DNA from 4 places in the Bacillus sp. S10(2024) genome. Region 2 is predicted to be linked to each of the others. Evidence: a T-box and tRNA genes for the amino acid it is inferred to sense, from the RefSeq annotation. Region 2 holds a T-box; the other regions hold tRNA genes.
The links. The T-box of region 2 lies ahead of thrS (threonine--tRNA ligase). A T-box ahead of a tRNA ligase gene usually reads a tRNA of that ligase, here a tRNA-Thr.

Region 1 (4,855 bases), 1.9 Mb from region 2:
AGGATGAAGCCCCCCACTGATAGAAATTTCACTTTATCCGCATGCATATTGCTCATAAATAAAACTTAAATTATATTTATGTTCTAAATTCATACGTTGTTCATCACTGCACCAATAAAATAAAATATCATGTATTGATGCATAACGCTTATTCTTTAAAAATTGCTTAATAAAGGAAGGAAAACAATTTGGTAATTGTATAAATATATAATTGCGTAGTAATTCCTCTTTATAACCGATTCCTTTGCATATATACAGAAGTTCTTCACAATAATACATTTGCTGTGGAACTTGAATCATTTCAAAAAATGGAATGTATGATAATAATTTCCCTATAAAGTTCTCATATTTTGTTATAAACTCAAATGACATATGTTCCATCATCTCTTTTATAACAAACAAATAATCATCAATATGAGTTGTTTTTAACGGATTCAGACGATCAGATATTTGTGCAATCACTGCACGCTGACATGCTATAACAGCACGGCTTGGTTCATAATATGTTAAGAAATCTGTACATTTTCTATATTTTCTTAATAAATCTTGCGTGTATACATCACAAATATATGTATTACAATATTTTGCCAACTCCATTAAATTTTCATCTAACTGCTCTTTTGATAATCCCTTTGCTTGTTTACAAAGAAACAGAAACATAAACTCCATCATTTCTTTATGAGACAAAAGTGGCTTATACTTTTCAATACACTCCACATTAAACTTAATTCTTTCCCAAATAAACTCATCATTACTCTCTAATTCCGTAACCTTTTGTTTTATAATTAAATAATTCCAAGCGACTACTTGTGTAAATACATCCCATGATTCATACTCTAACGATGTTTGTACGAATTCCTCTAATCCCTCAGCAACCATAAAAGCATAAGCTTGTTGATACCATCCTACTTCTTGACATAAACGAATAATTCGAACCAAAGTTGGCATTTCATCTTTATGAAACTTCGGCAGATCATGTAATTTTTTCATTCCATATAAAATAAAAGGAATTAAATTTTCTTTTTTATAAAATTCTTTTTCTTTCCAAGCCAGAATAGTTCGTTCTTTTCCTTCTCCCTTTGGATACTTTGGTATAAGCAAAGAAAATAAATCCGCAAAATTTTCCGGCTCTGCATACGCATCCGTAACCAAGTTCCAATTAGGTCCAGGTCGCATAATCGTCATATAATTCCCCCCCCATTTTCTATATGTATGATAAAATATTTGAATGCTATTAAACTGATTATTAATATATTCAAAAAAACATATAATACTTATATTTATTAGTATATCATGATTTTCATATGTTAATAGTTGTTAATAAAAATTTCAAAAGTAATTCACATAAAATATAAATTTAATCTGCGGGAGATCCCCCCACAGATTATGAATTAAACTAATGGAGCGTATGTTGACAGCTTATCCTTCACTACATCTTTGCTTTCAGATGAAGCATTCCTGCCCTTAGCAAACAGAATAAAAGTATCCCTTCCCTTTAGTCTGTATGCTCTGATATTTCACTTAAGGCAACGCCTGCCTGATCATCTGCATATTTAGTTGTTGCTAAATCACCAAGTGATAGCATTCCAACAAATTGCCCATGTTCAACTACTGGCAATCTTCTTATTTGGTAACGTGCCATTAATTCTGTTGCTTTTTCAATAGCGTCATCAGGGGACACGGAAATAATTTGTGTTGTCATAATATTTGTGATTTGATTGGAACCTGGATGTTTTTCTGCAATTCCCCGCACAACCAAATCACGGTCTGTGACAAGACCAATAACCTGATTATTCTCTACAACAGGAATCATTCCTATATCTTCTTCTTTCATTTTCACCGCTGCTTCATAAACGTTATCTAGTGGCGTACATTGTACAATATTCGTGCTCATCAATTCTCGAACAGTTGTCATAAATATATTACCCTCCTTTACACACTTTAGCATTTCCAACCCCCTTCATTTCGATTCGCCAGTTTCTTAAAAGATAAATGAGATACCATCTCTCATTTATAATTACGCTTTATCAAATGTAGAGAGCGATCTAACCTAAAATCCCAATTAGATGTTTAAGTGGTGGGTAGTTGACCTACTTGCCATAAAATGCAAAATAAATTGGATATTGACTACTACAATGACCAATTCTAAAAACATTAGAATTGTGGGGGGAAAGTATAAACTTTATCGTTCTTCATAAAGAAAACGACTCGTTAAGATACAGAGTATAAGTAGGACGGGGTTAGTAAAAGAAATACTTTATACCGTAAAATATTTATGCAACATTCCGCTGTACAAACTTAAAAGTGAATTAATATAGTTCCATTTTGAGTATAACTAAAATAATCCATTAGTTAAAATATAATGCACTATATTCTTTCCTAATTACACAAAATCATACAAAATCCTTCATTATTTATAATAAAAAATAAAATATTTTATAATATGGTAAAAATATACTTATTGTTATAATAACGTGAAACGACCATCAGTAGGGTTTCTTTATTCGCTCTTCTCATTCTTACTGCCCAAAAGTAGTCGAATAAACATATGTATAAGGAGATCATTAATCAAAGAAGTAATTATATTTGTTATAACAAATATAATATATGGAAGGTATAATTTATAATATTATTTTTCTTTAAATAAAAAGAGTCAGCACCATGCTGACTCTTTTTATAATGACCCGTACGGGATTCGAACCCGTGTTACCGCCGTGAAAGGGCGGTGTCTTAACCACTTGACCAACGGGCCATGGCTCCGCAGGTAGGACTCGAACCTACGACCGATCGGTTAACAGCCGATAGCTCTACCACTGAGCTACTGCGGAATATGGTGGGCCTAAATGGACTCGAACCATCGACCTCACGCTTATCAGGCGTGCGCTCTAACCAGCTGAGCTATAGGCCCATATTTCTTACAGGGGCAGTAGGAATCGAACCCACACCGGAGGTTTTGGAGACCTCTGTTCTACCTTTAAACTATGCCCCTAAGTGGTGCCGGCTAGAGGACTTGAACCCCCAACCTACTGATTACAAGTCAGTTGCTCTACCAATTGAGCTAAGCCGGCTAGTTTACAAAAAAAAAAAAATGATGGCTCGGGACGGAATCGAACCGCCGACACGAGGATTTTCAGTCCTCTGCTCTACCGACTGAGCTACCGAGCCTTTATGTAAATGGCGGTCCCGACCGGGGTCGAACCGGCGATCTCCTGCGTGACAGGCAGGCATGTTAACCACTACACCACGGGACCATTGGTTGCGGGGACAGGATTTGAACCTGCGACCTTCGGGTTATGAGCCCGACGAGCTACCAGACTGCTCCACCCCGCGATGATATAATATTCTTTTAAATAAAAAATGGAGGAGGTAGAGGGATTCGAACCCCCGCGCGACTCTCGCCGCCTGTCGGTTTTCAAGACCGATCCCTTCAGCCGAACTTGGGTATACCTCCATATATATAAAGCTTTAATGGTGGAGCCTAGCGGGATCGAACCGCTGACCTCCTGCGTGCAAGGCAGGCGCTCTCCCAGCTGAGCTAAGGCCCCATTGTTTTAAAACTATCGGGAAGACAGGATTTGAACCTGCGACCCCCTGGTCCCAAACCAGGTGCTCTACCAAGCTGAGCCACTTCCCGTTAATAAAGCGCGCCCGAGAGGACTCGAACCCCTAACCTTTTGATCCGTAGTCAAACGCTCTATCCAATTGAGCTACGGGCGCATATGGTGCCGAGGGCGGGGGTCGAACCCGCACGGTGGTCACCCACCGCAGGATTTTAAGTCCTGTGCGTCTGCCTGTTCCGCCACCCCGGCGTCATATTGAAAATTGGAGCGGAAGACGGGATTCGAACCCGCGACCCCAACCTTGGCAAGGTTGTATTCTACCACTGAACTACTTCCGCAAAACATATATGACTTATTGCTTATTTAATTGAAAGTGCGGGTGAAGGGAGTCGAACCCCCACGCCAAAGGCGCCAGATCCTAAGTCTGGTGCGTCTGCCAATTCCGCCACACCCGCATATTACATTTTAAAAATGGTGAGCCATGAAGGACTCGAACCTTCGACCCTCTGATTAAAAGTCAGATGCTCTACCAACTGAGCTAATGGCTCTTACTTAAATGGCTGGGCTAGCTGGATTCGAACCAGCGCATGACGGAGTCAAAGTCCGTTGCCTTACCGCTTGGCTATAGCCCATCAAATGGTGGAGGGGGGCAGATTCGAACTGCCGAACCCGAAGGAGCGGATTTACAGTCCGCCGCGTTTAGCCACTTCGCTACCCCTCCGACATGAAAACTTATATGGTGGAGGATGACGGGATCGAACCGCCGACCCCCTGCTTGTAAGGCAGGTGCTCTCCCAGCTGAGCTAATCCTCCATTTGCCTGGCAACGTCCTACTCTCACAGGGGCAAAGCCCCAACTACCATCGGCGCTAGAGAGCTTAACTTCCGTGTTCGGTATGGGAACGGGTGTGACCTCTCTGCCATCATTACCAGACTATATTCATTTGAGACAATCATTATTATACTTGATTGAGTTAAAAAGTCAATAAGTTTTTTTATGTTCTCTCAAAACTAGATAACACTTGCTTCATATTATATGGTTAAGTCCTCGATCTATTAGTATTCGTCAGCTCCACGTGTCACCACGCTTCCACCTCGAACCTATCAACCTGATCATCTTTCAGGGATCTTACTAGCTTAACGCTATGGGAAATCTCATCTTGAGGGGGGCTTCATGCTTAGATGCTTTCAGCACTTATCCCTTCCGCACATAGCTACCCAGCTATGCCCTTGGCAGAACAACTGGTACACCAGCGGTGCGTCCATCCCGGTCCTCTCGTACTAAGGACAGCTCCT
Region 2 (4,855 bases):
TTTTATCGATATAATTTCATGTAAAGAATAGGCAGTGAATCCTCCTAAAAATAAAAAATCGATTAAAACAGCTACAGTTTTACTAACCATTTTAGAAATCTTATAAAAGATAAATAATAGAAATAAAAACATAGGTAATACTAGAATCATTATTTTTCACCTCGGATTATTTGGATAAAATTTCATAAAGTAATTATAACAAATATAGAAACATTTACCATTAATAATGTAATATTTTTCTATATTTTTTAACTCATAATAGATATTTCTTTTTGATGCTGAATCTGTTTACTCAAAAGCCTCTAGTTAATCTGTATGTAATGACTGGATAAAGTGGAACAAGGATAAAATCCCCCGTCTGTCGTATATAGATGTAAACGACAAAATGGAGGTATTTTTTCTATGGGTAAGAAGAAAAAATATTATCCAGAATCCGTAAAGAGACAAGTAATTGAATTGAAGGTGGAGGGAAAGTTAACCAATCGTAAAATTATGGAGAAGTTTGGTATTCGTGATGTATCGCAAATTAAAACATGGATGAAATGGTTTCGAAATGAGGAAGAACATCGATTCGCACAACCAATCGGCAAACATTATAGTTATTGGAAAGATCCTGCAGACTTAACGGAAATAGAAGAATTAAAATGTACAAATGCTTATCTTGAGATGAAAGTAGAATTATTAAAAAGTATCAGGAAATCGAAAGGAGATGGTCCCAGAAGTCATCATTACGCTCATAGAAGAAATGAAAGATCGGTATTCCATTGGCCTCATCTGTGAATGCATGGGTATCTCCCGTGCTACGTATTATCGTTGGAAGAGAAAGTCATGGGGCTTGTCTCCTCTAGAAAAGCAAATTAAAGAGCTTTGTACAACTTGCAAATTTTGAATTGGACATCGCACTGTCACGGGGTTGCTACGAACAAAATTAGCAATACACGTTAACCGAAAGGCCGTACAAAGAATTATGCAAAAATATAACCTTTAGTGTAGAGTAAAGCCAAAACGGAAAGTGAAGATATTAGGAGAAAGTCGGAAGAATTCTATATCCAAAAAGGGTACGACTTACAAATTCTATTGTACTAGAAAAAATAAATGATTCCATGCATTATTATAATTACATACGACCGTTTAAAAAATTAAACTACCTGTCCCCGATTGAGTATCGGGAACAGGTAGCATAGATGTTTTATTTCTGTCTCATATTGGTGGTCCAGCTCAATATCTCTTGAACTTCTTGCGGTTTCTTTTGTGTTATAAGTTTCTATTCTGAATTTCCTGCTGAATATTTGCAAAGAATTCGTCAAATCGTACAGCTTTAGATTGTTTTTCTCCATATTTTCGTATGTTTACTTCGTTACGCTCGGCTTCTTGATCACCAACGACAAGGACATATGGAACTTTTTGAACTTGCGCTTCTCGCATTTTATAACCGAGTTTTTCATTGCGAAGATCAAGTTCTACTCGTACACCAGCATCTTTTAACTTTTCTTCTATTTCTTTTGCGTATTGTTCATGTACTTCGGCAGATACAGGAATGATTTTTGCTTGTACGGGAGCTAACCATGTTGGGAATGCTCCGGCAAAATGTTCAATTAAGATGCCAAAGAATCGATCTATTGAACCGAATACAGCACGGTGAATGACAACAGGACGTTGCTTTTCATTTTTTTCATTAATATAGCTTAAGTTAAATTTCTCCGGCATTTGGAAATCGAGCTGTACAGTTGCACATTGATGGCTTCTATTTAAAGCATCTTTAATGTGAAAGTCAATCTTTGGACCGTAAAACGCTCCGTCACCTTCATTGATTTTATAGCGGAAATTGAGCTCTTCTAGTACATTTTGCAGGGCGCCTTCCGCCTTGTTCCATAACTCGTCATCTCCCATTGAATTTTCTGGTCTTGTAGAGAGCTCAACTTCATATTCAAAACCAAATGTACGATATACATAATCGATTAAATCAATGACTCCTTTTATTTCATCTTCAATTTGTTCAGGTGTTACAAAGATATGGGCATCATCTTGACAGAATGTACGAACTCTAAGAAGTCCATTAAGAGCGCCGCTAAATTCATGACGATGGACTTGCCCAAATTCAGCCATTCGAACTGGTAAATCACGATAAGAGTGCAGCTTATTTCTAAACATTAACATGTGACCAGGGCAGTTCATTGGTTTTAAAGCAAATTTTCCATGATCAACTTCTGTGAAATACATATTCTCTTTATAATGGTCCCAATGACCGGAGTTTTCCCATAGTTTTTGATTCATCATTAAAGGAGTACGAACTTCTTGATAATTACGCTTTTGCTGAATCCCTCGTAAAAAAGCTTCCATTTCGTTTCGGATAATTTGTCCTTTTGGTAAATAAAATGGCATTCCTGGCGCTTCTTCAGAGAACATAAATAATTCTAATTCATTGCCTAATTTACGATGATTGCGTTTTGCGGCTTCTTCTAAAAAGATTACATACTCATCTAGTTCCTTTTTAGAAGGGAAGGCAACCCCATATATTCTTTGAAGGACTTGGTTATTACTGTCACCGCGCCAATATGCTCCTGAAACATTTGTTAATTTAAAAGCTTTCATAAAACCAGTAGATGGTAAATGTGGTCCGCGGCATAAGTCTAAAAATTCACCTTGTTTGTAAAGAGTTATGTTTTGATCAGCAGGGATATCTTGTAATAGCTCTAATTTTAAATGGTCACCGAGCTCTTCAAATATTTGTTTTGCTTCATCTCGGCTTACTTCGATTCGTTGAATTTCTAAATTTTCATCAATAATGTTTTGCATCTCTTGTTCAATTTGAACTAATTCTTCAACTGCAATACTATTTGGAAGATCCATATCATAGTAAAACCCATTTTCAATAACAGGACCAACGCCTAAGTTGATGTGACCGTGTATTCTTTTAACGGCTTGTGCTAATATGTGGGCTGCTGTATGACGTAGCACATCTAAACCTTCTTTTGATTCTAAAGTTAGAATCTCAATTTTTGCATCTTCCTGTATGCCTCTACGTAAATCAAATAGTTGCTGATTCACTTTTCCGGCAATAGCTTTCTTTTTTAACCCAGGACTAATTGATTCTGCAATTGCCTCTAATGTAGTTCCTTTTATATACTCCTGTTCACGACCATTTGGAAAACGAATTTGAATCATTTTGTTACTCATCATTATCACTCCATTTTATAATATAAAAAAACGCACTCATCCCTAAAATAGGGACGAGTGCGTTAATACCCGTGGTTCCACCCAGATTCCCATCACACTAAACAAGTGTCGATGGCTCCATGCGCTGTAACGTAGCGTCTACGGTATTGGATACTATGTTTCCCCAATACAGCTCCAAGGTGGTAAGTATATTCTTCTGCGTTTAGGAAGATCTCAGCAATTCTTCCTTCTCTGTAAAACCGTAAGAATACCTCATGTCCTTTTCATAGCTAATTGTTATATGGAATTGAGAAAAATAAAAAACGCACTCATCCCTAAAACAGGGACGAGTGCGTTAATACCCGTGGTTCCACCCAGATTCCCATCGTACTAAAAAAAGTGTCGATGGCTCCGTGCGCTGTAACGTAGCGTCTACGGTATTGGATACTATGTTTCCCCAATACAGCTCCAAGGTGGTAAGTATATTCTCCTGCGTTTAGGAAGATCTCAGCAATTCTTCCTTCTCTGTAAAACCGTATAGAATATCTCGTGTCCTTTTCGTTGCTTTTTTATAGCATTAGTATGTTGATTCATAATATACAATATTTAAATAATTTTTGCAAATATTTTTTGGGATGAATTGTATTTTTTATAATTTAATATATGTAAAAAGAAAACTTATTTTACAAAAAGTCTCAAAAAATAAACGGTAAATATGTGAATTCTGATATACTACAAATAAATATCAGAAAAAACAGAAAATATTAAGAAGGAGGATGAGAAGAGTATGTCAATTTTAGAAAGAATTCGAGAAAATGTCTCGCAAGTCATTGTAGGAAAAGAAGAGGTAATTGATTTAGCAATGATTGCATTGGTAGCAAACGGACATATTTTATTAGAAGATGTTCCAGGAACAGGGAAGACATCATTAGCGAAAAGTCTTGCGAAAAGTATAGATGGAAAATTTCAGCGTGTACAATTTACATCAGATACATTGCCGGGGGATGTAGTTGGTTTAGAGTATTTTGACATGAAAGAATCTGATTTTAAAACGAGGATGGGGCCGATTTTTGCTAATATCGTGCTAGTCGATGAAATTAATCGTGCCGTTCCGCGTACTCAGTCCGCTTTATTAGAAGTGATGGAGGAGCGTACGGTTACGATTGCCGGGGAAACGCATGTGTTGCCGCAGCCGTTTATTGTACTTGCTACGCAAAATCCATTAGAGTCTGCTGGTACATTTCCGCTTCCGGATGCGCAGTTAGATCGTTTTTTATTAACGATCAGACAAGGGTATCCAAGTCGAATGCATGAAAAGGAGATGTTACGTCGTTTCCGCAAACAAGATCCGATGCGCGATTTACAAAGTGTGGTGTCTCTTACGGATATTCTATCTTTGCAAGAACAAGCAAAGCAGGTTGAAATTCATGAAGAAGTAGAAGATTACTTATTGGATATTGTGGAGAAGACACGTCAGCATGAACTTGTTGAAATTGGGGTGAGTCCACGGGGTTCATTGGCTTTCATGAAAGCAGCACAAGCCCGGGCGTTATTAAAGGGAAGAGAATTTTGTACACCGGATGATTTTTATACGCTAGCAGAGCCTGTTTGTGCTCACCGATTAACTCTTAGCATTGAAGGGGATATGAAAACAACGAAAGCACATGTAATGAAAGAGATTTTGGAGCATGTGGCTGTC
Region 3 (4,855 bases), 3.2 Mb from region 2:
ATATCATTATTAGCATTGTCATTTAAGTAAAAAATTAAAATACTGATTTTATATTGTTTAACTTCCTTACATACATATTGTAGCACGTTTCTTTGTGAATATATTCACGTTTTTTGACCTATTTGTGAACTTTTTCACAGATAGGAGAAAGTTATAATACCAAGCATGGAATCAACTTCAATGGTAGCGTTTTCTTTAGATTGTGAAAAGTAAAATATATACTATTAAACTTATTTTTAATAAAATATAAAACCATCGAATACAAAGAAAAGTTAGAATATCCTTTTCTCTTTATAATTTGCAGTAGTCCTCAGCAACCTTTATGGCTCCATTTCATTTCTGCAAATCAAAAATTATTCCTTTAATAACTACGCCAAAGATTCTCACTTTTGTTCGCCATATTATTAGTCTTTCTTAAATACGAAAAAAAATCTCTAAAATGCAAAAAAAGATAGCAGAATCTGCTATCTTTTTTAATATGACCCGTACGGGATTCGAACCCGTGTTACCGCCGTGAAAGGGCGGTGTCTTAACCACTTGACCAACGGGCCAATTTCTGGCAGAGAAGAAGGGATTCGAACCCTCGCACCGCTTACGCGATCTACTCCCTTAGCAGGGGAGCCCCTTGAGCCACTTGGGTACTTCTCTATATTATATGGCTCCGCAGGTAGGACTCGAACCTACGACCGATCGGTTAACAGCCGATAGCTCTACCACTGAGCTACTGCGGAATATGGTGGGCCTAAATGGACTCGAACCATCGACCTCACGCTTATCAGGCGTGCGCTCTAACCAGCTGAGCTATAGGCCCTAGAAAAAGCGGGTGAAGAGAATCGAACTCTCGACCAGAGCTTGGAAGGCTCTTGTTTTACCACTAAACTACACCCGCATAAAAATGGTGAGCCATGAAGGACTCGAACCTTCGACCCTCTGATTAAAAGTCAGATGCTCTACCAACTGAGCTAATGGCTCATTTTGAAATGGTGCCGGCTAGAGGACTTGAACCCCCAACCTACTGATTACAAGTCAGTTGCTCTACCAATTGAGCTAAGCCGGCTTGCATATTTCAAAATGGTGGCTCGGGACGGAATCGAACCGCCGACACGAGGATTTTCAGTCCTCTGCTCTACCGACTGAGCTACCGAGCCTTAATATAAATGGCGGTCCCGACCGGGGTCGAACCGGCGATCTCCTGCGTGACAGGCAGGCATGTTAACCACTACACCACGGGACCATTGGTTGCGGGGACAGGATTTGAACCTGCGACCTTCGGGTTATGAGCCCGACGAGCTACCAGACTGCTCCACCCCGCGATGATATAATATTCTTTTAAATAAAAAATGGAGGAGGTAGAGGGATTCGAACCCCCGCGCGACTCTCGCCGCCTGTCGGTTTTCAAGACCGATCCCTTCAGCCGAACTTGGGTATACCTCCATATATAAAAACTTGAGTGGTGGACCTTGTAGGACTCGAACCTACGACCGGACGGTTATGAGCCGTCTGCTCTAACCAGCTGAGCTAAAGGTCCTTTATGGTAGCGGCGGAGGGGATCGAACCCCCGACCTCACGGGTATGAACCGTACGCTCTAGCCAGCTGAGCTACACCGCCATAAAGAATTATAAGTGGAGCCTAGCGGGATCGAACCGCTGACCTCCTGCGTGCAAGGCAGGCGCTCTCCCAGCTGAGCTAAGGCCCCATTGTTTTAAAGCTATCGGGAAGACAGGATTCGAACCTGCGACCCCCTGGTCCCAAACCAGGTGCTCTACCAAGCTGAGCCACTTCCCGTTAATAAAGCGCGCCCGAGAGGACTCGAACCCCTAACCTTTTGATCCGTAGTCAAACGCTCTATCCAATTGAGCTACGGGCGCATATGGTGCCGAGGGCGGGGGTCGAACCCGCACGGTGGTCACCCACCGCAGGATTTTAAGTCCTGTGCGTCTGCCTGTTCCGCCACCCCGGCATGTCATATTGAAAACTGGAGCGGAAGACGGGATTCGAACCCGCGACCCCAACCTTGGCAAGGTTGTATTCTACCACTGAACTACTTCCGCAAGACATGTATGAGTTATTTTACTGAAAGTGCGGGTGAAGGGAGTCGAACCCCCACGCCAAAGGCGCCAGATCCTAAGTCTGGTGCGTCTGCCAATTCCGCCACACCCGCATATTATTTTTAAAAATGGGGCGACTGATGGGAATCGAACCCACGAGTGTCGGAGCCACAATCCGATGCGTTAACCACTTCGCCACAGCCGCCATAATCCTGGTGCCGGCTAGAGGACTTGAACCCCCAACCTACTGATTACAAGTCAGTTGCTCTACCAATTGAGCTAAGCCGGCATTTATATGGTGGAGGATGACGGGATCGAACCGCCGACCCCCTGCTTGTAAGGCAGGTGCTCTCCCAGCTGAGCTAATCCTCCATTTGCCTGGCAACGTCCTACTCTCACAGGGACAAAGTCCCAACTACCATCGGCGCTAGAGAGCTTAACTTCCGTGTTCGGTATGGGAACGGGTGTGACCTCTCTGCCATCATTACCAGACTATATTCATTTGAGACAATCATTATTATACTTGATTGACTCAAAAAGTCAACAAGTTTTTTTATGTTCTCTCAAAACTAGATAACACTTGCTTCATATTATATGGTTAAGTCCTCGATCTATTAGTATTCGTCAGCTCCACGTGTCACCACGCTTCCACCTCGAACCTATCAACCTGATCATCTTTCAGGGATCTTACTAGCTTAACGCTATGGGAAATCTCATCTTGAGGGGGGCTTCATGCTTAGATGCTTTCAGCACTTATCCCTTCCGCACATAGCTACCCAGCTATGCCCTTGGCAGAACAACTGGTACACCAGCGGTGCGTCCATCCCGGTCCTCTCGTACTAAGGACAGCTCCTCTCAAATTTCCTACGCCCACGACGGATAGGGACCGAACTGTCTCACGACGTTCTGAACCCAGCTCGCGTACCGCTTTAATGGGCGAACAGCCCAACCCTTGGGACCGACTACAGCCCCAGGATGCGATGAGCCGACATCGAGGTGCCAAACCTCCCCGTCGATGTGGACTCTTGGGGGAGATAAGCCTGTTATCCCCGGGGTAGCTTTTATCCGTTGAGCGATGGCCCTTCCATGCGGAACCACCGGATCACTAAGCCCGACTTTCGTCCCTGCTCGACTTGTAGGTCTCGCAGTCAAGCTCCCTTATGCCTTTGCACTCTACGAATGATTTCCAACCATTCTGAGGGAACCTTTGGGCGCCTCCGTTACTTTTTAGGAGGCGACCGCCCCAGTCAAACTGCCCACCTGACACTGTCTCCCGGGTCGATAAGACCCGTAGGTTAGAATTTCAATACAGCCAGGGCGGTATCCCACCAGCGCCTCCACCGAAGCTAGCGCTCCGGCTTCAAAGGCTCCCGCCTATCCTGTACAAGCTGTACCAAAATTCAATATCAGGCTACAGTAAAGCTCCACGGGGTCTTTCCGTCCTGTCGCGGGTAACCTGCATCTTCACAGGTACTATAATTTCACCGAGTCTCTGGTTGAGACAGTGCCCAAATCGTTACACCTTTCGTGCGGGTCGGAACTTACCCGACAAGGAATTTCGCTACCTTAGGACCGTTATAGTTACGGCCGCCGTTTACTGGGGCTTCAGTTCAGAGCTTCGCTTGCGCTAACCCCTCTCCTTAACCTTCCAGCACCGGGCAGGTGTCAGCCCCTATACTTCGCCTTACGGCTTCGCAGAGACCTGTGTTTTTGCTAAACAGTCGCTTGGGCCTATTCACTGCGGCTTTCCGTTAAGAAAGCACCCCTTCTCCCGAAGTTACGGGGTCATTTTGCCGAGTTCCTTAACCAGAGTTCTCTCGCACACCTTAGGATTCTCTCCTCGCCTACCTGTGTCGGTTTGCGGTACAGGCACCTTTTATCTCGCTAGAAGCTTTTCTTGGCAGCGGGGAATCAAAGACTTCGCTCCATAAGGAGCTTCCCCATCACAGCTCAGCCTTCACGGTAAGCGGATTTGCCTACTTACCAGCCTAACTGCTTGGACGTGCACAACCAATCGCACGCTTCTTCTATCCTTCTGCGTCCCTCCATTGCTCAAACGATAAAGAGGTGGTACAGGAATATCAACCTGTTGTCCATCGCCTACGCCTGTCGGCCTCGGCTTAGGTCCTGACTAACCCTGAGCGGACGAGCCTTCCTCAGGAAACCTTAGGCATTCGGTGGACGGGATTCTCACCCGTCTTTCGCTACTCATACCGGCATTCTCACTTCTAAGCGCTCCACCAGTCCTTACGATCTGACTTCACAGCACTTAGAACGCTCCCCTACCACTGATACCATAGGTATCAATCCGCAGCTTCGGTGGTGTATTTAGCCCCGGTACATTTTCGGCGCAGAGTCACTCGACTAGTGAGCTATTACGCACTCTTTAAATGGTGGCTGCTTCTAAGCCAACATCCTAGTTGTCTAAGCAACTCCACATCCTTTTCCACTTAATACACACTTTGGGACCTTAGCTGGCGGTCTGGGCTGTTTCCCTTTTGACTACGGATCTTATCACTCGCAGTCTGACTCCTAAGGATAAGTCATTGGCATTCGGAGTTTGACTGAATTCGGTAATCCGATGGGGACCCCTAGTCCAATCAGTGCTCTACCTCCAAGACTCTTACACTTAAGGCTAGCCCTAAAGCTATTTCGGGGAGAACCAGCTATCTCCAGGTTCGATTGGAATTTCTCCGCTACCCACACCTCATCCCCGCACTTTTCAACGTGCGTGGGTTCGGGCCTCCATTCAGTGTTACCTGAACTTCACCCTGGACATGGGTAGATCACCTGGTTTCGGGTCTAC
Region 4 (4,855 bases), 2.4 Mb from region 2:
ATACAAGTGGGAAGCTTTTCTTTTCAATAATGCTATCAACTTTACTTGCTAGCTCATGACATACTTTTACAACTTGCTCAAGGTTTCGTAATTTTTCATTTTCATTTATTTGAACTTCTCTTTCAATACATATATCCCCTAAGTCTTCTACGTTATATCCTATATTTTCAATTCTTTCAACAACTCCAGCATAACGAATCGCGCTCGCCCCCATATCAACACCGCGGCGCATTTGTCCTAAGTCCATCGGTACTCCCACAATTGAAATTTCTTTCTTCATAGATGATTCCCCCTTTTATGCTTTCACTAAATATTTTAAATCTTTTATATTATCTGACTCAACTCGACATTTTTTTGTATTTATATACACTTAATACAATATAAAGAAGCCATAAAGTGAGAATTTCCCGCTAAAATATGCATAAAAAAATCGTCCCTTACGAGTAGGGACGATTTTTTAATCCTAGTTTCCATATAGCCGCAATATTTCGTGCTGTAGTATAAATATTTTCTTTTCCCATTTCATACGCTTCTTCTAATGTCATTACTCCTGAAACGATACTAAATACAGCATCAATGCCCTCTTCATAAATCGGAGTATGATTTGGGTGAACAGCTCCGGCAATTGCAATAACAGGAAGATTATGTTCTTTAGCTCGTTTTGCTACTCCTATAGGCGCTTTTCCATAGACTGTCTGTTCATCAATTCTTCCTTCTCCTGTAATCACTAAATCTGCATTTTGCAAATGAACATTAAAATTCGTGTAATCAAGTACAATATCAATACCTTTTCTAAGTGTACCATGGAAAAAGGCAACAATAGCTGCTCCAAGTCCGCCTGCAGCACCTGCTCCTGGGACAAATTCGATATCAACATGAAGAGTTTGTTTAATTAACCTAGCATAATACTTTAAATTGCAATCTAACCGCTCTATCATCTCGTCTGTGGCTCCTTTTTGTCTTCCAAATATAAAAGATGCCCCTGTCACCCCTGTTAAAGGATTCGTGACGTCACAAGCTGCTTCAATTTCAACCTGCGCTAAACGAGGGTCTAACTGTGATATATCAAAATAAGTAATACAATCTAAGTTTCCTCCATTTGGCTCTATAACGCAATTACTGCTATCAAAAAAACGTACACCTAACGCGGATAACATTCCTGCTCCTCCATCGTTTGTAGCACTTCCTCCAAGTCCTAAAATGATACGATGGACGCCTTGTTCTAATGCGTGTAAAATGAGTTCTCCCGTCCCTCTTGTTGTCGTTAAAAACGGATTCCTCTTCTCAAGTGGAACATGATGTAAACCAGACGCAGCTGCCATTTCAATAAAAGCCGTCTGTTGATCTGCAGAAAGGCCGTAAAACCCTTCTACTACGTTTCCTAATGGACCTGTCACAGGAAGATTCACGATTTTCCCTTGCGTTGCATCAACAAGTGCTTGTACTGTTCCTTCTCCACCATCTGCAATAGGAATTTTTATATACTCTGCTTTTGGGTATATAGAGCAAAATCCTTTTTCTACTGCTTCACATACTTCTAAAGCTGTTAAACTTTCTTTATATGAATCGGATGCAATAATAATCTTCACATGAAACAACTCCCTCCAACTTTAATATTAAAGTTGGAGTCATCAAAAATATATAAATTAAAACTAAAAAACTTTTCTTTTTTAGGGAGGCGAGAGCATCTGGCCATGCCTAGAAGCGGCCAGGACCCTTTTCTACCCCACACAAGGTTTAAAACAAAAGGAGAAAGCAAGTAGCTGTTATATTGTATTCTGCATCGAAGCATCAAAATTGAATTTATATAAACAAAAAAGCTTGAAGTCTATTATTCGACTTCAAGCTTTTTTAACTGTATGGAGCCTAGCGGGATCGAACCGCTGACCTCCTGCGTGCAAGGCAGGCGCTCTCCCAGCTGAGCTAAGGCCCCAGGTTGGAGCGGAAGACGGGATTCGAACCCGCGACCCCAACCTTGGCAAGGTTGTATTCTACCACTGAACTACTTCCGCAAAAATGGTGAGCCATGAAGGACTCGAACCTTCGACCCTCTGATTAAAAGTCAGATGCTCTACCAACTGAGCTAATGGCTCTTAAATGGCTGGGCTAGCTGGATTCGAACCAGCGCATGACGGAGTCAAAGTCCGTTGCCTTACCGCTTGGCTATAGCCCATTAATACTTACTAGTATAATCGTCTCACCAAAAAAATAAACCTTTATAAGGTTGTTTTTTTAAAATGGTGGAGGGGGGCAGATTCGAACTGCCGAACCCGAAGGAGCGGATTTACAGTCCGCCGCGTTTAGCCACTTCGCTACCCCTCCGACATGAAAACTTATATGGTGGAGGATGACGGGATCGAACCGCCGACCCCCTGCTTGTAAGGCAGGTGCTCTCCCAGCTGAGCTAATCCTCCAAAAGTGGTGACCCGTACGGGATTCGAACCCGTGTTACCGCCGTGAAAGGGCGGTGTCTTAACCACTTGACCAACGGGCCAAAAATTTTTGATACTTCTCGCAAGCTTCCAACCGGGCTTGAACCGGTGACCTCTTCCTTACCATGGAAGTGCTCTACCAGCTGAGCTATGGAAGCATATGGCTCCGCAGGTAGGACTCGAACCTACGACCGATCGGTTAACAGCCGATAGCTCTACCACTGAGCTACTGCGGAATAATACAAGCCTGGCAACGTCCTACTCTCACAGGGACAAAGTCCCAACTACCATCGGCGCTAGAGAGCTTAACTTCCGTGTTCGGTATGGGAACGGGTGTGACCTCTCTGCCATCATTACCAGACTTATGAAGGTATATTCCTTCAAAACTAGATAACATTTGCTTCATATTATATGGTTAAGTCCTCGATCTATTAGTATTCGTCAGCTCCACGTGTCACCACGCTTCCACCTCGAACCTATCAACCTGATCATCTTTCAGGGATCTTACTAGCTTAACGCTATGGGAAATCTCATCTTGAGGGGGGCTTCATGCTTAGATGCTTTCAGCACTTATCCCTTCCGCACATAGCTACCCAGCTATGCCCTTGGCAGAACAACTGGTACACCAGCGGTGCGTCCATCCCGGTCCTCTCGTACTAAGGACAGCTCCTCTCAAATTTCCTACGCCCACGACGGATAGGGACCGAACTGTCTCACGACGTTCTGAACCCAGCTCGCGTACCGCTTTAATGGGCGAACAGCCCAACCCTTGGGACCGACTACAGCCCCAGGATGCGATGAGCCGACATCGAGGTGCCAAACCTCCCCGTCGATGTGGACTCTTGGGGGAGATAAGCCTGTTATCCCCGGGGTAGCTTTTATCCGTTGAGCGATGGCCCTTCCATGCGGAACCACCGGATCACTAAGCCCGACTTTCGTCCCTGCTCGACTTGTAGGTCTCGCAGTCAAGCTCCCTTATGCCTTTGCACTCTACGAATGATTTCCAACCATTCTGAGGGAACCTTTGGGCGCCTCCGTTACTTTTTAGGAGGCGACCGCCCCAGTCAAACTGCCCACCTGACACTGTCTCCCGGGTCGATAAGACCCGTAGGTTAGAATTTCAATACAGCCAGGGCGGTATCCCACCAGCGCCTCCACCGAAGCTAGCGCTCCGGCTTCAAAGGCTCCCGCCTATCCTGTACAAGCTGTACCAAAATTCAATATCAGGCTACAGTAAAGCTCCACGGGGTCTTTCCGTCCTGTCGCGGGTAACCTGCATCTTCACAGGTACTATAATTTCACCGAGTCTCTGGTTGAGACAGTGCCCAAATCGTTACACCTTTCGTGCGGGTCGGAACTTACCCGACAAGGAATTTCGCTACCTTAGGACCGTTATAGTTACGGCCGCCGTTTACTGGGGCTTCAGTTCAGAGCTTCGCTTGCGCTAACCCCTCTCCTTAACCTTCCAGCACCGGGCAGGTGTCAGCCCCTATACTTCGCCTTACGGCTTCGCAGAGACCTGTGTTTTTGCTAAACAGTCGCTTGGGCCTATTCACTGCGGCTTTCCGTTAAGAAAGCACCCCTTCTCCCGAAGTTACGGGGTCATTTTGCCGAGTTCCTTAACCAGAGTTCTCTCGCACACCTTAGGATTCTCTCCTCGCCTACCTGTGTCGGTTTGCGGTACAGGCACCTTTTATCTCGCTAGAAGCTTTTCTTGGCAGCGGGGAATCAAAGACTTCGCTCCATAAGGAGCTTCCCCATCACAGCTCAGCCTTCACGGTAAGCGGATTTGCCTACTTACCAGCCTAACTGCTTGGACGTGCACAACCAATCGCACGCTTCTTCTATCCTTCTGCGTCCCTCCATTGCTCAAACGATAAAGAGGTGGTACAGGAATATCAACCTGTTGTCCATCGCCTACGCCTGTCGGCCTCGGCTTAGGTCCTGACTAACCCTGAGCGGACGAGCCTTCCTCAGGAAACCTTAGGCATTCGGTGGACGGGATTCTCACCCGTCTTTCGCTACTCATACCGGCATTCTCACTTCTAAGCGCTCCACCAGTCCTTACGATCTGACTTCACAGCACTTAGAACGCTCCCCTACCACTGATACCATAGGTATCAATCCGCAGCTTCGGTGGTGTATTTAGCCCCGGTACATTTTCGGCGCAGAGTCACTCGACTAGTGAGCTATTACGCACTCTTTAAATGGTGGCTGCTTCTAAGCCAACATCCTAGTTGTCTAAGCAACTCCACATCCTTTTCCACTTAATACACACTTTGGGACCTTAGCTGGCGGTCTGGGCTGTTTCCCTTTTGACTACGGATCTTATCACTCGCAGTCTGACTCCTAAGGATAAGTCATTGGCATTCGGAGTTTGACTGAATTCGGTAATCCGATGGGGACCCCTAGTCCAATCAGTG

Region 1: it has a tRNA-Thr gene. The T-box ahead of thrS (threonine--tRNA ligase) is inferred to sense a tRNA for this amino acid. The anticodon was not compared.
Region 3: it has a tRNA-Thr gene. The T-box ahead of thrS (threonine--tRNA ligase) is inferred to sense a tRNA for this amino acid. The anticodon was not compared.
Region 4: it has a tRNA-Thr gene. The T-box ahead of thrS (threonine--tRNA ligase) is inferred to sense a tRNA for this amino acid. The anticodon was not compared.

What each region holds. Positions count from the first base shown of each region.
Region 1 covers NZ_JBFLUR010000002.1:2,811,491-2,816,345, forward strand. The annotation lists gene AB1280_RS14370 (DUF3965 domain-containing protein) at 34-1,185, opposite strand; gene AB1280_RS14375 (CBS domain-containing protein) at 1,496-1,915, opposite strand; tRNA gene AB1280_RS14380 (tRNA-Glu) at 2,681-2,752, opposite strand; tRNA gene AB1280_RS14385 (tRNA-Asn) at 2,754-2,828, opposite strand; tRNA gene AB1280_RS14390 (tRNA-Ile) at 2,832-2,908, opposite strand; tRNA gene AB1280_RS14395 (tRNA-Trp) at 2,919-2,989, opposite strand; tRNA gene AB1280_RS14400 (tRNA-Thr) at 2,993-3,068, opposite strand; tRNA gene AB1280_RS14405 (tRNA-Phe) at 3,093-3,165, opposite strand; tRNA gene AB1280_RS14410 (tRNA-Asp) at 3,176-3,251, opposite strand; tRNA gene AB1280_RS14415 (tRNA-Met) at 3,254-3,330, opposite strand; tRNA gene AB1280_RS14420 (tRNA-Ser) at 3,359-3,451, opposite strand; tRNA gene AB1280_RS14425 (tRNA-Ala) at 3,470-3,545, opposite strand; tRNA gene AB1280_RS14430 (tRNA-Pro) at 3,561-3,634, opposite strand; tRNA gene AB1280_RS14435 (tRNA-Arg) at 3,644-3,717, opposite strand; tRNA gene AB1280_RS14440 (tRNA-Leu) at 3,721-3,809, opposite strand; tRNA gene AB1280_RS14445 (tRNA-Gly) at 3,824-3,898, opposite strand; tRNA gene AB1280_RS14450 (tRNA-Leu) at 3,935-4,015, opposite strand; tRNA gene AB1280_RS14455 (tRNA-Lys) at 4,033-4,108, opposite strand; tRNA gene AB1280_RS14460 (tRNA-Gln) at 4,118-4,192, opposite strand; tRNA gene AB1280_RS14465 (tRNA-Tyr) at 4,198-4,281, opposite strand; tRNA gene AB1280_RS14470 (tRNA-Val) at 4,298-4,373, opposite strand; rRNA gene rrf (5S ribosomal RNA) at 4,378-4,493, opposite strand; rRNA gene AB1280_RS14480 (23S ribosomal RNA) at 4,596-4,855, opposite strand, start outside.
Region 2 covers NZ_JBFLUR010000002.1:959,914-964,768, forward strand. The annotation lists gene AB1280_RS04960 (hypothetical protein) at 1-150, opposite strand, end outside; gene AB1280_RS04965 (transposase) at 403-780, shown strand; gene AB1280_RS04970 (hypothetical protein) at 746-889, shown strand; gene AB1280_RS04975 (IS3 family transposase) at 890-988, shown strand; gene AB1280_RS04980 (IS3 family transposase) at 1,092-1,184, shown strand; gene thrS (threonine--tRNA ligase) at 1,255-3,177, opposite strand; T-box leader at 3,224-3,453, opposite strand; T-box leader at 3,496-3,727, opposite strand; gene AB1280_RS04990 (AAA family ATPase) at 3,944-4,855, shown strand, end outside.
Region 3 covers NZ_JBFLUR010000002.1:4,121,500-4,126,354, reverse strand. The annotation lists tRNA gene AB1280_RS20990 (tRNA-Glu) at 480-551, opposite strand; tRNA gene AB1280_RS20985 (tRNA-Ser) at 558-648, opposite strand; tRNA gene AB1280_RS20980 (tRNA-Asn) at 657-731, opposite strand; tRNA gene AB1280_RS20975 (tRNA-Ile) at 735-811, opposite strand; tRNA gene AB1280_RS20970 (tRNA-Gly) at 819-889, opposite strand; tRNA gene AB1280_RS20965 (tRNA-Lys) at 897-972, opposite strand; tRNA gene AB1280_RS20960 (tRNA-Thr) at 982-1,057, opposite strand; tRNA gene AB1280_RS20955 (tRNA-Phe) at 1,073-1,148, opposite strand; tRNA gene AB1280_RS20950 (tRNA-Asp) at 1,159-1,234, opposite strand; tRNA gene AB1280_RS20945 (tRNA-Met) at 1,237-1,313, opposite strand; tRNA gene AB1280_RS20940 (tRNA-Ser) at 1,342-1,434, opposite strand; tRNA gene AB1280_RS20935 (tRNA-Ile) at 1,452-1,528, opposite strand; tRNA gene AB1280_RS20930 (tRNA-Met) at 1,533-1,609, opposite strand; tRNA gene AB1280_RS20925 (tRNA-Ala) at 1,625-1,697, opposite strand; tRNA gene AB1280_RS20920 (tRNA-Pro) at 1,713-1,786, opposite strand; tRNA gene AB1280_RS20915 (tRNA-Arg) at 1,796-1,869, opposite strand; tRNA gene AB1280_RS20910 (tRNA-Leu) at 1,873-1,961, opposite strand; tRNA gene AB1280_RS20905 (tRNA-Gly) at 1,978-2,052, opposite strand; tRNA gene AB1280_RS20900 (tRNA-Leu) at 2,082-2,162, opposite strand; tRNA gene AB1280_RS20895 (tRNA-His) at 2,179-2,254, opposite strand; tRNA gene AB1280_RS20890 (tRNA-Thr) at 2,263-2,338, opposite strand; tRNA gene AB1280_RS20885 (tRNA-Val) at 2,346-2,421, opposite strand; rRNA gene rrf (5S ribosomal RNA) at 2,426-2,541, opposite strand; rRNA gene AB1280_RS20875 (23S ribosomal RNA) at 2,644-4,855, opposite strand, start outside.
Region 4 covers NZ_JBFLUR010000002.1:3,392,336-3,397,190, forward strand. The annotation lists gene rocF (arginase) at 1-280, opposite strand, end outside; gene AB1280_RS17195 (glycerate kinase) at 438-1,589, opposite strand; tRNA gene AB1280_RS17200 (tRNA-Ala) at 1,861-1,933, opposite strand; tRNA gene AB1280_RS17205 (tRNA-Gly) at 1,938-2,012, opposite strand; tRNA gene AB1280_RS17210 (tRNA-Lys) at 2,018-2,093, opposite strand; tRNA gene AB1280_RS17215 (tRNA-Gln) at 2,099-2,173, opposite strand; tRNA gene AB1280_RS17220 (tRNA-Tyr) at 2,239-2,322, opposite strand; tRNA gene AB1280_RS17225 (tRNA-Val) at 2,339-2,414, opposite strand; tRNA gene AB1280_RS17230 (tRNA-Glu) at 2,420-2,494, opposite strand; tRNA gene AB1280_RS17235 (tRNA-Thr) at 2,518-2,590, opposite strand; tRNA gene AB1280_RS17240 (tRNA-Asn) at 2,594-2,668, opposite strand; rRNA gene rrf (5S ribosomal RNA) at 2,678-2,793, opposite strand; rRNA gene AB1280_RS17250 (23S ribosomal RNA) at 2,844-4,855, opposite strand, start outside.